Regions from separate parts of the Pseudomonas sp. SJZ078 genome, predicted to be linked through region 1. Evidence: predicted binding sites of a transcription regulator. Region 1 holds the regulator's gene; each other region holds the start of a gene.
What was found. The regulator sigma-54, encoded in region 1, starts transcription at its own class of promoters, with help from an activator protein. The targets are predictions, from matches to a motif close to ANTGGCATNNANNTTGCTNT.
Positions count from the first base shown of each region.

Region 2: flgB (flagellar basal body rod protein FlgB) is a predicted target of sigma-54. The motif match lies at 1,594-1,613, and genes of this name have one in related genera.
Region 3: FBY02_RS20220 (pilin) is a predicted target of sigma-54. The motif match lies at 2,133-2,152, and genes of this name have one in related genera.
Region 4: FBY02_RS13485 (flagellar basal body rod protein FlgF) is a predicted target of sigma-54. The motif match lies at 2,192-2,211, and genes of this name have one in related genera.

Region 1 covers NZ_VIUG01000002.1:68,035-71,804, reverse strand. Annotated here, with positions in the region: gene lptB (LPS export ABC transporter ATP-binding protein) at 1-714, shown strand, start outside; gene FBY02_RS02160 (RNA polymerase factor sigma-54) at 934-2,430, shown strand; gene hpf (ribosome hibernation-promoting factor, HPF/YfiA family) at 2,508-2,816, shown strand; gene ptsN (PTS IIA-like nitrogen regulatory protein PtsN) at 2,829-3,293, shown strand; gene rapZ (RNase adapter RapZ) at 3,296-3,770, shown strand, end outside.
Region 2 covers NZ_VIUG01000030.1:35,883-39,652, forward strand. Annotated here, with positions in the region: gene flgD (flagellar hook assembly protein FlgD) at 1-682, opposite strand, end outside; gene flgC (flagellar basal body rod protein FlgC) at 698-1,141, opposite strand; gene flgB (flagellar basal body rod protein FlgB) at 1,145-1,552, opposite strand; gene cheR (protein-glutamate O-methyltransferase CheR) at 1,914-2,741, opposite strand; gene FBY02_RS22230 (chemotaxis protein CheV) at 2,796-3,722, opposite strand.
Region 3 covers NZ_VIUG01000025.1:61,647-65,416, reverse strand. Annotated here, with positions in the region: gene FBY02_RS20235 (DUF748 domain-containing protein) at 1-419, shown strand, start outside; gene FBY02_RS20230 (DUF2845 domain-containing protein) at 421-717, shown strand; gene FBY02_RS20225 (BON domain-containing protein) at 1,018-1,371, opposite strand; gene FBY02_RS20220 (pilin) at 1,665-2,087, opposite strand; gene pilB (type IV-A pilus assembly ATPase PilB) at 2,311-3,770, shown strand, end outside.
Region 4 covers NZ_VIUG01000012.1:93,802-97,571, reverse strand. Annotated here, with positions in the region: gene phhA (phenylalanine 4-monooxygenase) at 1-200, opposite strand, end outside; gene FBY02_RS13490 (sigma-54-dependent transcriptional regulator) at 481-2,043, shown strand; gene FBY02_RS13485 (flagellar basal body rod protein FlgF) at 2,266-3,003, shown strand; gene flgG (flagellar basal-body rod protein FlgG) at 3,053-3,770, shown strand, end outside.

The DNA of each region.
Region 1 (3,770 bases):
AAAGCTCAGCACCTGGCCAAGAGCTACAAGGGCCGTCAGGTCGTGCGTGATGTCAGCCTGTCCATCGACAGCGGCCAGATCGTCGGCCTCCTCGGCCCCAACGGCGCGGGCAAGACCACCTGTTTCTACATGATCGTCGGCCTGGTCCAGGCCGATCAGGGCCGCGTCCTGATCGATGAGCTGGACGTCAGCCACCAGCCGATGCATGGCCGGGCAAAGGCCGGCATCGGCTACCTTCCACAGGAAGCGTCGATCTTTCGCAAACTGTCGGTCGCCGACAACATCATGGCGATCCTCGAAACCCGCAAGGAACTCGACAAGGCCGGTCGTCGCCAGGAACTGGAAAGCCTGTTGCAGGAATTTCACATCAGCCACATCCGCGACAACCTGGGCATGAGCTTGTCCGGCGGCGAACGGCGCCGGGTGGAAATTGCCCGCGCCCTGGCCACTGCACCGAAATTCATCCTGCTCGACGAACCATTCGCCGGCGTGGACCCGATTTCGGTGGGCGACATCAAACAGATCATCCACCATCTCAAGGCCAAGGGGATCGGCGTGCTGATCACCGACCACAACGTACGCGAGACGCTGGACATCTGCGAAACCGCCTATATCGTCAATGACGGTCAATTGATCGCTGAAGGTGACTCCGCCACCATCCTGGCCAACGAACTGGTCAAGGAAGTGTATCTGGGCCATGAGTTCCGCCTGTAAGCGCGAAGTGCCTGGCAAGCTGTCCCGGCGCCGTCGATTCAACCCGGCAGCGCCTCGGGACGCTCTCAGTGAATCCCCTATCATCGGGAAACTAATTGAGAGCTACCCCTAGGCAAACACCTCGGTTTCAGGCATATAATTTGCTTAAGGTTTGGCGCTTCGGCGCCCTTGTAGTGGATGGCGCATGTGCGCCGGCGAATAAGGTGTTAAGCCCCTGCCATGAAACCATCGCTAGTCTTGAGAATGGGCCAGCAGCTGACGATGACACCGCAGCTGCAACAGGCCATCCGCCTGCTCCAATTGTCGACCCTGGACCTTCAACAGGAAATCCAGGAGGCCCTGGAATCCAATCCGATGCTCGAACGCCAGGAAGAAGGCGACGACTTCGACAACACCGATCCACTGGCCGACAACGTCGAGCAGAAACCCAATACCGAGATTCAGGAAACCTCCTACCAGGAAGAAGCCGCCCCGACGGTGGATAACCTCGAGGATGGCGAATGGAACGAACGCATCCCCAACGACCTGCCCGTGGACACGGCCTGGGAAGACGTCTACCAGACCAGTGCCAGCAGCCTGCCGAGCAGCGACGATGACGAGTGGGACTTCACCACGCGTACCTCTGCCGGTGAAAGCCTGCAAAGCCACCTCCTGTGGCAACTGAACCTGGCACCGATGTCCGATACCGATCGCCTGATCGCCGTGACACTCATCGACTGCATCAACAACCAGGGCTACCTGGACGAAACCCTCGAGGAAATCCTCGAAGCCTTCGATCCGGAGCTGGACATCGAGCTGGACGAGATCGAAGCCGTCCTGCACCGTATCCAACAGTTCGAGCCGGCCGGCATCGGCGCCCGCAACCTGGGTGAGTGCCTGCTGCTGCAACTGCGCCAGCTGCCAGCCAAGACACCGTGGCTGGCCGAAGCCAAGCGACTGGTCACCGACTATATCGACCTGCTCGGCGGCCGCGACTATAGCCAGCTGATGCGCCGTATGAAGCTCAAGGAAGATGAACTGCGCCAGGTGATCGAACTGGTCCAGAGCCTCAACCCGCGCCCTGGCTCACAGATCGAGGCCACCGAACCCGAGTACGTGGTTCCGGACGTGATCGTGCGCAAGCACAACGATCGCTGGCTGGTGGAACTGAACCAGGAATCGGTCCCCAAGCTACGGGTCAACGCCCAATATGCGGGCTTTGTAAGACGCGCCGACACCAGCGCCGACAACACCTTCATGCGCAACCAGTTGCAGGAAGCGCGCTGGTTCATCAAGAGCCTGCAGAGTCGCAACGAAACCCTGATGAAGGTCGCCACCCAGATCGTCGAGCATCAACGGGGCTTCCTGGACTATGGCGACGAAGCGATGAAACCGTTGGTCCTGCATGACATTGCCGAGGCGGTGGGCATGCACGAGTCGACAATCTCCCGGGTGACCACGCAGAAATTCATGCATACCCCACGGGGTATCTACGAATTGAAATATTTTTTCTCCAGCCACGTCAGCACCTCCGAAGGCGGCGAATGCTCTTCCACGGCCATCCGCGCGATCATCAAGAAACTGGTGGCCGCGGAAAATCAGAAAAAGCCGTTGAGTGACAGCAAGATCGCTGGTTTACTGGAGGCACAAGGCATTCAGGTGGCCCGCCGTACCGTCGCCAAGTATCGTGAATCCCTCGGGATCGCGCCTTCGAGTGAACGCAAGCGGTTGATGTAACAAGGCCACGCCACAGCGTTCCAGTGGCAGGCATTTCTGCCTGCCGCTTTATGCACTGGCAACGAAGGAGAAGCTGTATGCAAGTCAACATCAGTGGACACCAACTGGAAGTGACCGAACCCCTGCGTACCTACATCGGCGAAAAACTCGACCGATTGGAAAGGCATTTCGACAAGATCACCAACGTGCAGGTCACGATGAACGTCGAGAAGCTGCTGCAGAAAATCGAAGCCACGTTGCATATTCCCGGCGGAGAGGTGGTTGCCAATGCGGAGCACACAGACATGTATGCCGCGATTGACCTGCTGACCGACAAGCTGGATCGCCAACTCAAAAAGCATAAGGAAAAGACCCAGAGCCTCCTCCAGGGCGCTACCGGTCGTTAACCCCCCCAATCCATGATCCGACTAGAAACCATCCTGACCCCCAGCCGTTCCAAGGTGAACGTGCTGGGAGGCAGTAAAAAGAAAGCCCTCGAACAAATCGCCGACCTGATCCACCTTGACGTCGAAGGTCTGGAAATGCAGGACGTCTTCGAGGCCCTGATTGCCCGTGAAAAACTCGGTTCCACCGGTTTTGGCAACGGCATCGCCATTCCCCACTGCCGCCTCAAGGGTTGTACCGCCCCGATCAGTGCACTGGTGCACCTTGAAGCCGCCATTGATTTCGACGCCATCGACGGCGAACCGGTCGACCTGCTGTTCGTACTGCTGGTTCCGGAAGCCGCGACCGATGCGCATCTTGAGCTGCTGCGCCAGATCGCCAGCATGCTGGACCGCAAGGAAGTGCGCGAAAGACTGCGCAGCGCAAAGAGCAACGAAGACTTGTATCAGGTAGTCCTGGACGAGCAGAACGGTCATTAATCATGCGCCTGATCATCGTCAGCGGTCGCTCCGGCTCCGGTAAAAGCACGGCACTCAATGTGCTTGAGGACAGCGGCTACTATTGCATCGACAACCTGCCGGCGGGCCTGCTGCCGGAGTTGGCCGAACGGGCGCTGATTCACACCGAGCTGGCGCAACCGCTGGTGGCGGTTTCCATCGATGCACGCAACCTGCCGAGCCACCTGTCACGCTTTCCCGAACTGCTCGAGGAAGTGCGCAACCGGCATATCCAATGCGATGTGCTGTACCTGGATGCCGATGATGAAACGCTGCTCAAGCGTTTCTCCGAGACCCGACGGCGCCACCCGCTGAGCAATGCCAACCGCTCCCTGGCCGAAGCTATCGAAGACGAAAGCCAGTTGCTCGGGCCGATCGCTGACCTGGCAGACCTGAAGGTCAACACCACGAACCTGAATCTGTATCAGCTGCGCGACACCATCAAGTTGCGTCTGTTGA
Region 2 (3,770 bases), on a different contig from region 1:
CCAGCCCGGCGAGGTTGAGCATCAGCTCTCCCCCTGTCTGGCTGATCGTCACGCTGCTGACGGTCGCCGGCAGGTTGGTGATCAGCGACGTGGCCTTGCCGTCGATGGTGGTCGAAGCCGCGAAGGTATAAGTACCCGCCTCGACCGTGGTGCCCGCGTCGTTCTTGCCATCCCAGATAAAGGCAGAGTTACCGGCCTTCTGGCTGCCCAGGTCGATGGTGCGAACCGTCTTGCCGTCCTTGTCGACGATCTTGACCGCGACGGACGATACCGCCGAGGGCACCACCACCGTGCCGTTGAGGCTCTTGGAGGTGTCGACCACCGCCTTGTCGCCAGGGGCAATGACCGAACGCCCTACCAGCGACGAGGCCTGCAAGGCCTGGGACGAGTTGTAGTTGCTGGCCAGCCCGCTCACGGTATCGTTGAGGGTGGTGATGCCTTCCAGGCTGCTGAATTGTGCCAACTGGGCAACGAACTCACCGTTGTCCTGTGGCGACAGCGGGTCCTGGTTTTTCAGCTGGGTAACGAGCAGTTGCAGGAACGCATCCTTGCCCAGCTCCTTTTTACCGGTCGCAGCCCCTGTCATCGAAGACAGGCTGTCGGAGGTGTTATTGGTCTTGATCGAGGAGTTGGCCAGAATCTCGTTGAGGCTCAAACCGCTGGTGGTGTTGGTAACGCTCATGTGACTCGCCCCTTATCACTGACCCAGGGTCAGGACCTTCTGCATCATGGTTTTGGCGGTGTTCATCATTTCGGCGTTGGTCTGGAACGAACGACTGGCGGAAATCATGTCGGCCATTTCTTCGACGACGTTGACGTTCGGGTAATAGACATAACCCTTGGCGTCGGCAGCCGGATGGTTCGGCTCATAGCGCGCTTCGAGGTTGCTCTGGTCCTCGACGACGCCAAGCACCTGCACGCCCTGCCCGGCCGCGTCCTGCTCCTGGAACAGCGAGCCGCTGCCATTCGCCTGGCCGCCCTGGAACATGGTGGCGAACACCGGGTGACGGGCGCGGTAGGTCTGGTCGATGCTCGACGAAACGGTCTCGGCGTTGGCGATGTTACTGGCGACAGTGTTCAGGCGAGTGGTCTGGGCACTCATGGCACTGCCGGCGATGTTGAATACGCTCGCAATCGACATGGCTTATTCTCCGCGCAGGGCCGAGATCAGCCCTTTGAATTTGCTGTTGAGCAGGGTGAAGCTGGCCTGGAAGTTCACGGAGTTTTCCGCGTAGTTGGACTGTTCCAGTTGAGCGTCCACGGTGTTCTGGTCGATCGAAGGTTGCATCGGCGTGCGATACATCAGCGACTCGTCACCATTGCCCAGGCCTTCGGCCTCGATATGACGGCTGTTGGTCATGTTCAGGGCGAAAGAGCCGTTCTTGGTCTTCTCGTTCTGCTCGGCGAGCACTTTGGAGAAGTCCAGATCCCGGGCCTTGTAGTTCGGGGTATCGGCGTTGGCGATGTTGTTGGCCAGGACTTCGGCACGCTGGGCGCGGAAGCTCAGGGCCTGTTCGTGGATACCGAGCGCTTTATCGAAGCTGATGCTCATGTCGGAAACCTTTGGGTGACCAGAATGTACGTGCGATGGATATAGCAAGCGTCGTGCCACTTTGAGAAAGCCCGTAAACCGGGGCTTTGCGGGCATCGGCAAGGCGGCAATGCCAGAAAAGCGGCAACCGCTTTCCGCTTACCTGCCGCTTTTCTGCCGCTCTCAGCGTCAACGGCGGTTAATTGTGGGAGCGGGCTTGCTCGCGAAAGCGGTGTATCAGTCGACATCAATGTCTCTATGAGATCGCCTTCGCGAGCAAGCCCGCTCCCACAAGGGGATGGCGGTGACTTGATGGAGATTTGGCAGGCAAAAAAAAACGGGAACCTGTGACGGCTCCCGTTTTCTTGACCACCGGCGCGAATCACTTCGCCTGGTAGATGATCCCCGGGCTGCACTGGATCATCTGGTAATGATCCGGCAAGCCGTTCAGCGCTTCGGATGCACCGAGGAACAGGTAGCCGCCCGGCTTAAGGGTGCCGTGTATACGCAGCAGGATGTCCTTCTTCACTTCGGCGGAGAAGTAGATCAGTACGTTACGGCAGAACACGATGTCGAATTTGCCCAGGCTGGCATAGCTGTCCAGCAGGTTGAACGAGCGGAATTCCACCCGGTTCTTGATCGGCGCCTTGACCACCCAGCGCCCCGGCCCTTTCGGATCGAAGTAGCGTTGCAGGCGATCAGGCGACAGGCCGCGGCCGATGGCCAGACTGTCGTACTCACCCGTCTTGCAGTTGTTAAGCATGGTCCCGGACAGGTCCGTGGCAACGATCTGCACGCCACCTTTCAACTGGCCGATATTGGTCCGCTCGAACTCGTCGATGGACATCGACAGCGAATAGGGTTCCTGGCCCGACGAGCAAGCGGCCGACCAGATCCGCAGGCGCTGGCCCGGGCTGGCCTTGATGGCCGCCGGCAGCACTTTGTTTTTCAATACTTCGAACGGATAGGTATCGCGAAACCACAGGGTTTCGTTGGTGGTCATGGCATCCACCACCATTTCGCGCAAACCGCTGCGCGGCTGGGTCTGGATACGCTGCACCAGCTCGCCCAACGATTTGAGGCCCTGTTGCTCCATCAATTTGTTGAGACGGCTCGACACCAGATATTGCTTGTTTTCACCAAGCAATATGCCACAGGCTTTTTCCAGGAAGACCCGGAACTGTTCGAAATCCAAATTACCCGTAGACAAGTTACCGCCTCTTTCCATTGTATTGATTTGCCGGGCGCACAACGCGCCCGACCTTTATCCAGCTGTCTTGATCCGATCGACCACCCGGGAAGCCAGGTCATCGGGGCGGAACTTGGCAAGAAAATCGTCGGCACCGACCTTCTTGACCATTGCCTGGTTGAAGACGCCCGACAGGGACGTGTGCAGGATGATGTGCAGCTTTTGCATACGCGGATCGCTGCGAATTTCCGACGTCAGGGTATACCCGTCCATCTCCGGCATCTCGATGTCGGAGATCATCATCAGAAACTCCTCTTCCGGCTTCTTGCCCTCGTCAACCATGTTTCGCAAGTAATCCAACGCCTGCCGCCCATCGTTCAGCGCAATCACTTCAACGCCGATCGTCTGCAGGCAACGGGTCACCTGCTTACGTGCCACTGATGAGTCGTCCACCGTCAGTACCCGCAACGAAATCGCCTTGTGCTGGGTTTCGGCATCCACCACACCGTGGGAAATGGTTTCCGTGGTCGGCGCCACTTCGGCGAGGATTTTCTCCACGTCGATGATTTCCACCAACTGGCCGTCGACCCGGGTTACCGCCGTCAGGTAGTGATCGCGGCCGGTGCCCTTGGGCGGTGGATGGATCTCTTCCCAGTTCATGTTGACGATGCGCTCCACCGAGCGCACCAGGAAACCCTGGGTCTTGGTGTTGTACTCGGTGATGATCACAAACGGATTGCTCTGATCCAGCAGCCGACCGGAACCGGTGGCCATCGCCAGATCGAGAATCGGGATGGTCGCTCCCCGGATATTTGCCACACCGCACACGACGGGACTGGACTTGGGCATCAAGGTCAGCTTGGGGCATTGCAGCACCTCGCGCACCTTGAATACGTTGATCCCATATAACTGCTGGCCATCGAGACGGAACAACAACAGCTCCAGGCGATTCTGACCGACCAGCTGTGTGCGCTGGTTTACCGAATCCATCACTCCCGCCATGCCCTGACTCCTACCTAACGCTAATGTGTCCGACGCGCATTCATCACT
Region 3 (3,770 bases), on a different contig from region 1:
CGCTGCTTGCCGGCCAGCGCCTGGAACGCGAATACCAGTACAACTATTACAAGATGCTGCAACGCCGAGGCGACAAGGTTCCAGCCAAGGCTGCGCTGCTGCAGGTACCGGAAGATGAAAAGGCCCCGTTGCTGGAAGGCATCTACCGAACCCGTCTCAAGACCCAGCCACCAGCCGAATGGGCCCAACTGGATAAAAAGGCCCGCATCGAGAAACTGCGTGAAGGCGTCATCAAGTTCTGGAGCGGCAGCGACGTATTGCTCCGCGAGCTGGGCCAGGAACGGGCCAGCAGCATCAAGGACTTCCTGGTGGACAAGGGTCAGTTGGCCGATGACCGTGTCTATTTCATCGACGCCAGCCTCGGCCAGGCCGAAAGCGACGGGCGCGTGATCACTCCTCTGCATCTGGATGCCGAATAGGATGAAGCGTCTCTACTGGCTCGGCCTGGGCTTACTGCTCATCACCCCTTACGCATCGGCTGCCGACACATTGCGTTGCGGCAGCCAGTTGATCAGCGTTGGCGATCGCTCCAGTGAAGTGCTGCAAAAGTGCGGGCAACCGGTTGCGCGGGACGATCTGGGCTACAAACGCAGTGTCAATCGCCGGGAGGAATACCCGGTGGAAGAATGGACATACGGTCCCAACAGCGGCATGTACCAGTTCCTGCGCTTCGAGGGTAATCGGCTGGTGCAGATCACCAGTCGGCGTGGGCATTGAGGCTGGCAATGACACCACTATCGCGAGCAGGCTCGCTCCCACAGGGGATCGGTGCCGAGCGTACTTTTTTGGAACAACCCAGTACCAATGTGGGAGCGAGCCTGCTCGCGATGGCGGTAGACGGGCCAACACAAGTGTCGGCTGACTTACATCCAAAATAGAACAGGCCCCCGGCAAAATGCCGAGGGCCTGTGGCGGCCACGTCCCTGTGGCCTTTCGCATGAACTCCAAAGCAACGGCAAACGTATGACACAGCCCGTTTGCCGCGCCCTCTCCCAGTCCAGGCGAGAAGTCTTGGCCTTATTCGGCCTTCAAGCCATCAGCCGATACGGCCTTGACGCCTTTGATTTTCTTGGCAATCGCGATGGCAGAGTCTTTCTGAGTTTTGGTTAAGGCAACGGTCGAAGACAGGGATACAACACCTTTGTTGGTTTCAACCTTGATGTCGGAGCCTGGAATACCTTTTTCGGTAACCAGATCGGCCTTGACCTTGGTGGTGATCCAGGTGTCCTTGGTTTCTTCCTTGGCTTTAGTCACTTCACCAGCAGCCAACATCATCGGAGCCTGGGTCGCTTGAGCAGTCTCGGCAAATGCATTAGCCATGGTCAAGGTCAGCGCGGCAGCAGTAGCGGCAGTGATAGCGAACTTCTTCATACGAGTTACTCCTGTTTTTCTCAGAAACTGCCGGAGGTAACTCCCGGCAGGGTTATCAGGAGTAGTGCGAAGGGTGTGCCAGTTTTGACGAACAAAATAACTTCTTATAAATCAACTGGTTAAGCGAAGCGCTGATTTACTGGATCATGCAAAATGCATGAGCGACTGATTCCGTACATGCAAGTTGCGGTTTTTTCCGCTTCTTAAACAACTGAATTAACGAGCTTTTTTCACTGGCAAGAGAACGTAAAAAACCCCGCAGTCAAAGCGGGGTTCTTCGCAAGGCCATGCCCTCAACCACCGGCAGCGGCACCGGTGCATCCAGCCGGCAGGTATTCCTGGGCCGCCGTCGAAGCACAGGTCCAGACACCTGCTGCCGAGCGGGACATTGTAATGGTCTTGCCAAGTACCGGAGAGGGCGCATTCAACAAGGCGCACGATATCGTGCCCGTACCGTCCGAAGCGGTACCTGAAGCACTCATCGTGCAATTACTGGTGGGCGTTGTACCGCCAATGTTGGCTAACGTAGGGTTGGTCCCCTGATTCATGACGTCTTCGAACGGCACTTTTAATGCGGATACTTCCGCCAACCCTGCCGTTGCCTTTGCCCGCGCCTGGTACTTGGAATATTGCGGCAACGCAAACGTCGCCAGAATGCCGATGATCGCCACGACGATCAGCAGCTCGATCAAGGTAAAACCATTCTGCTTGCTCATAGACCTCTCCATTTGCATGAGGCGAAATCTCATGGTTGAGAGGGTATTGCACGGCACATGCCAACCCTTGCGACCCTGCTCGCAAAGGGTTCCAGGCGACGAAATGGCAACGTCCTACCCCAACAACCGCACTATCTGACGTTTTTTGTCACCCAGCCCCGCTGGTTTGGCGTCGATGCTTGACTAGGCTATAAGTCATGAACTGTCAGCAGTCGGTATTTCCATGAATGACATCGCCCTCAGCGGCCTGACCAAGCAACTGGTGCTGGCCGAGCTGATCACCGAGCAGAGCGCGCAGCAGGCGCAGCAACAAGCCCAACGCAACCGCATGCCCCTGGTCAGCTACCTGGTGCAGAACAAACTGGTCCAGAGTCGCCAGGTTGCGGAAATCGCTTCGGAGCATTTCGGCGTTGCACTGCTGGACCTCAACAGCCTGGACAAGGAAAGCCAGCCCACCGGGCTTGTCAGTGAAAAACTGGTCCGGCAACACCATGCCCTGCCGCTGTGGCGGCGCGGCAACAAGCTGTTCGTGGGGATCTCCGATCCTACCAACCACCAGGCCATCAACGACATCCAGTTCAGTACCGGCCTGACCACCGAAGCCATCCTGGTGGAAGACGACAAACTCAGCGACGCCATCGAGAAATTTTTCGAATCCAGCACTACGGGCCTGGAAGGCATGGGTGATGTTGATCTCGATGGCCTGGACATCGAATCGGATGACGATCGCAAGCAGGACGCCATCACCGGCCAGGACGCCGACGACGCGCCGGTGGTGCGGTTCGTCAACAAGATGCTGCTGGACGCGATCAAGGGCGGCTCTTCCGACCTGCACTTCGAACCCTATGAAAAATCCTACCGGGTGCGGGTGCGCACCGACGGCATGTTGCGGGAAGTGGCCAGGCCGCCGACCCAACTGGCCAGCCGCATCGCCGCGCGCCTGAAAGTCATGGCCAGCCTGGATATTTCCGAGCGACGCAAGCCGCAGGACGGCCGGCTGAAAATGCGCCTGTCGAAAAGCAAGTCCATCGACTTCCGGGTCAATACCCTGCCCACGCTCTGGGGCGAAAAAGTGGTGATCCGGATCCTCGACCCGTCCAGTGCGCAAATGGGTATCGATGCCCTGGGCTACGAACCGGATCAGAAGGAGCTCTACCTCGCAGCCCTCAAGCAACCCCAAGGGCTGATCCTGGTCACCGGGCCGACCGGCTCGGGCAAGACTGTCTCGCTCTACACCGGCTTGAATATCCTAAATACCGTGGACATCAACATTTCCACCGCCGAAGACCCGGTGGAAATCAACATGGAAGGCATCAACCAGGTCAACGTGAACCCACGCCAGGGGCTGGATTTTGCCCAGGCCCTGCGCTCCTTCCTGCGCCAGGATCCGGACGTGATCATGGTGGGTGAGATCCGCGACCTGGAAACGGCCGAAATCGCCATCAAGGCCGCCCAGACCGGGCACATGGTGCTCTCTACCCTGCACACCAACAGCGCCGCCGAAACCCTGATCCGCTTGCAGAACATGGGCATTCCCGGCTTTAACATCGCCACGGCGGTCCACCTGATCATCGCCCAGCGCCTGGCGCGAAAACTGTGCAACCAATGCAAGAAAGCCACGGAGATTCCCGAAGAAACCCTGCTCAAGGAAGGTTTCCCCAAGGAACGCATCGGCTCATTCAC
Region 4 (3,770 bases), on a different contig from region 1:
TTGATTTCCCCCAACTGCGGGATGCGGTCGTGGGGCAGGTCAAGCTTGTCGATGCCATCCAGGTATTCCTGGCACGCACGGCCTTCGATGACTGTCAGCTGGCGGGTAATCAGCGTGTGCCACACCGCATGTTCTTCGGCGGGGTAGTGGATAAAACCTTGCGCATCGGGCTCGCGAGCCACGTACTGCGTCTGCTTCATGCTGCTCTCCTGCTGATTTCCCTCGAGGGGAAGACTGTTTTGTTGTTATGTCCAGCGATGCATTAGAGATAGCGCGAAGCAGGCGAATGTGCAGCGGGGCAGCGGCGAGATGTTCGAGTTGCATGGGGAGATTTCGTAAAGTTTTCGTTACGTATGAGGCGGTGATCCGGTGCTGGTTGGATGCTCAGCTAGGAAATGGCCTACAGCTGTCACATAATCTTGACGGTTATTTGCACTCAGTCTCAGAAAAACGCCTCTCAACGAGCTCCAGGTCTCCCCTATGCGTATCAAAGTCCATTGCCAAAACCGCATCGGCATCCTGCGGGACATTCTCAACCTGCTGGTGGAATACGGCATCAACGTCGCCCGGGGCGAAGTCGGTGGCGAGCATGGCAATGCGATCTACCTGCACTGCCCGAACCTGATCAATATTCAATTCCAGGCGTTGCGCCCGAAATTCGAGGGCATTGCCGGCGTGTTCGGCGTCAAGCGGGTAGGGCTGATGCCCAGCGAGCGTCGGCACATGGAGCTCAATGCGTTGCTCGGCGCCCTGGAGTTTCCGGTGTTGTCCATCGACATGGGCGGCTCCATCGTCGCGGCGAACCGGGCGGCGGCACAGTTGCTCGGGGTGCGGGTGGACGAGGTGCCGGGGATCCCGCTGTCGCGTTATGCCGAGGATTTCGACCTGCCGGAGTTGGTACGCGCCAACCAGTCGCGCATCAATGGGCTGCGGGTCAAGGTCAAGGGCGATGTATTTCTGGCCGACATTGCCCCGCTGCAATCGGAGCATGACGACAGCGAGGCCATGGCCGGTGCGGTATTGACGCTGCATCGGGCCGACCGGGTCGGTGAGCGCATCTACAACGTGCGCAAGCAGGAACTGCGTGGCTTCGACAGTATTTTCCAGAGCTCGAAAGTGATGGCCGCGGTAGTCCGCGAAGCCCGGCGCATGGCCCCGCTGGACGCGCCGCTATTGATCGAAGGCGAAACCGGCACCGGCAAGGAGCTGCTGGCCCGTGCCTGCCACCTGGCGAGCCCGCGTGGGCAGTCGCCGCTGATGGCGCTCAACTGCGCCGGGCTGCCGGAGTCCATGGCCGAGACCGAACTGTTCGGCTACGGCCCGGGTGCCTTCGAAGGCGCCCGCGCCGAAGGCAAGCTCGGTCTGCTGGAGTTGACGGCTGGCGGCACCTTGTTTCTTGACGGGGTGGGGGAAATGAGCCCACGCCTGCAGGTGAAACTGCTGCGCTTTTTGCAGGACGGTTGCTTCCGTCGGGTTGGCAGCGATGAGGAGGTGTATCTGGACGTCCGGGTAATCTGCGCGACCCAGGTGGATTTGTCCGAGCTCTGTGCCCGAGGGGAGTTTCGCCAGGACCTGTATCACCGCTTGAATGTCCTGTCCCTGCACATCCCGCCGTTGCGCGAATGCCTCGATGGCCTGGCGCCGCTGGTGGAACACTTTCTTGACCAGGCCAGCCGCCAGATCGGCTGTGCACTGCCGAAACTGGCCCCGGCGGCGATGGATCGCCTCAGTCATTACCATTGGCCGGGCAATGTCCGGCAGTTGGAAAACGTGCTGTTCCAGGCGGTTTCCCTGTGTGACGGGGGGACGGTGAAGGCCGAGCATATCCGCCTGCCGGACTATGGCGTGCGCCAGCCCCTGGGCGACTTTTCCCTGGACGGTGGGTTGGACGAGATTGTCGGGCGATTCGAGAAGGCGGTACTGGAACGACTCTACTCCGAACATCCCAGCAGCCGGCAGTTGGGCAAGCGACTGGGGGTTTCCCATACCACCATTGCCAATAAGTTGCGGGAGTATGAGGTGGGCAAGGAGCCTGGGATGTAATCCGTTGGCTGTGGCGAGTCTGCTGCACGGTAATCCTTTGCCTTTCAGCGGCATGTCACCGCCGGTTTTTCGTCTTCGCTACATTTCCTTCTTCACCGCAAAACCCTGCAAGTCCTTTGTTTGCCGGGCCCCAAGCCGCCAGAAAAAAGTTGGTCTGCAAATTGCTTATGGCTGAGCAGTACAGCAGTGGGCGGCAAACGTCCGGCATGCAGAGGAACGACAGTGGACAAGTACCTTTATGTGGCAATGACTGGCGCCAGTCAGAACGCGCTGGCGCAGCGGGCCCATGCCAACAACCTGGCGAACATCTCCACCAATGGCTTTCAGAAAGACCTGGAGCAGGCACGTTCGATGCCGGTGTTCGGCGACAGCTTTCCGGCGCGGGCGTTTGCCATGTCCGAGCGGCCTGCCACCGACTTCACTCCTGGCGCTCTGGTGCAAACCGGTCGCGACCTCGACGTGGCGGTCAGCGGGCCGGGCTGGATGGCCGTGCAGAACCCTGATGGCGGTGAAAGCTATGTGCGCACCGGCAGCCTCAACGTCGACGCCCTGGGCGTGCTCCGGGCCGGCAACGGCATGCCGGTGATGGGCAACGGCGGTCCTATCGCCGTGCCGCCGGAGCAGAAGATCGAAATCGGTCAGGACGGGACCATCAGCATCCGCGCCATGGGCGAAGGCCCACGCGTGATGGCTGAAGTGGACCGCATCAAGCTGGTCAACCCGGACCTCAAGAACATGACCAAGGGCCTGGACGGTTCCATCCGTACCAAGGACGGCCAGCCGGCACCGATCGACGCCAACGTGCAACTGGTGTCGGGGTTCCAGGAAGCGAGCAACGTCAATGCTGTGGACGAGATGACTTCGGTGCTGGCCCTGGCCAAGCAATTCGAGCTTCACGTGAAAATGATGAACACCGCCAAAGAAGGCGACGAGGCCATGGCTCGGGTCTTGCAGATCTAACCATTAATTAAAGCGTCGCGCCGAAAATCAGGCGTACGAGGAGAATCGAATGCTTCCGGCTCTGTGGGTTGCCAAAACAGGCCTGTCCGCCCAGGACACCAACCTGACCACCATTTCCAACAACCTGGCGAACGTCTCGACCACGGGTTTCAAACGTGACCGCGCCGAATTCCAGGACTTGCTGTACCAGGTCAAGCGTCAACCAGGTGCCCAGTCGACCCAGGACAGCGAACTGCCGTCGGGCCTGCAAGTCGGTACCGGTGTGCGCATTGTCGGCACCCAGAAAAACTTCACCGCCGGCAGCCTGCAAACCACCGAGCAGCCGCTGGACATGGCCATCGACGGTCGCGGTTTCTTCCAGATCCTGCAGCCGGACGGCACCACGTCCTATACACGTGACGGTACGTTCCACCTGGATTCCAATGGCCAGATCGTCAACGCCAGCGGCTTCGCCCTGGAGCCGGCCATCATCATCCCGAACGATGCCCAGACCTTCACCGTGGGCCGTGACGGGACGGTGTCCATCACCGTGGCGGGCAACCCGGCCGCCCAGGTGATCGGCAACCTGCAGACCGCCGACTTCATCAACCCGGCCGGGCTGCAAGCGGTAGGCAACAACCTGTTCCTGGAAACCGCTGCCAGCGGTGCGCCGCAAATCGGCACCCCAGGCTTGAACGGTTTCGGCACCACGCTGCAGAACACCCTGGAAACCTCCAACGTGAGCACCGTTGAAGAGATGGTCAACATGATCACCACCCAGCGCGCCT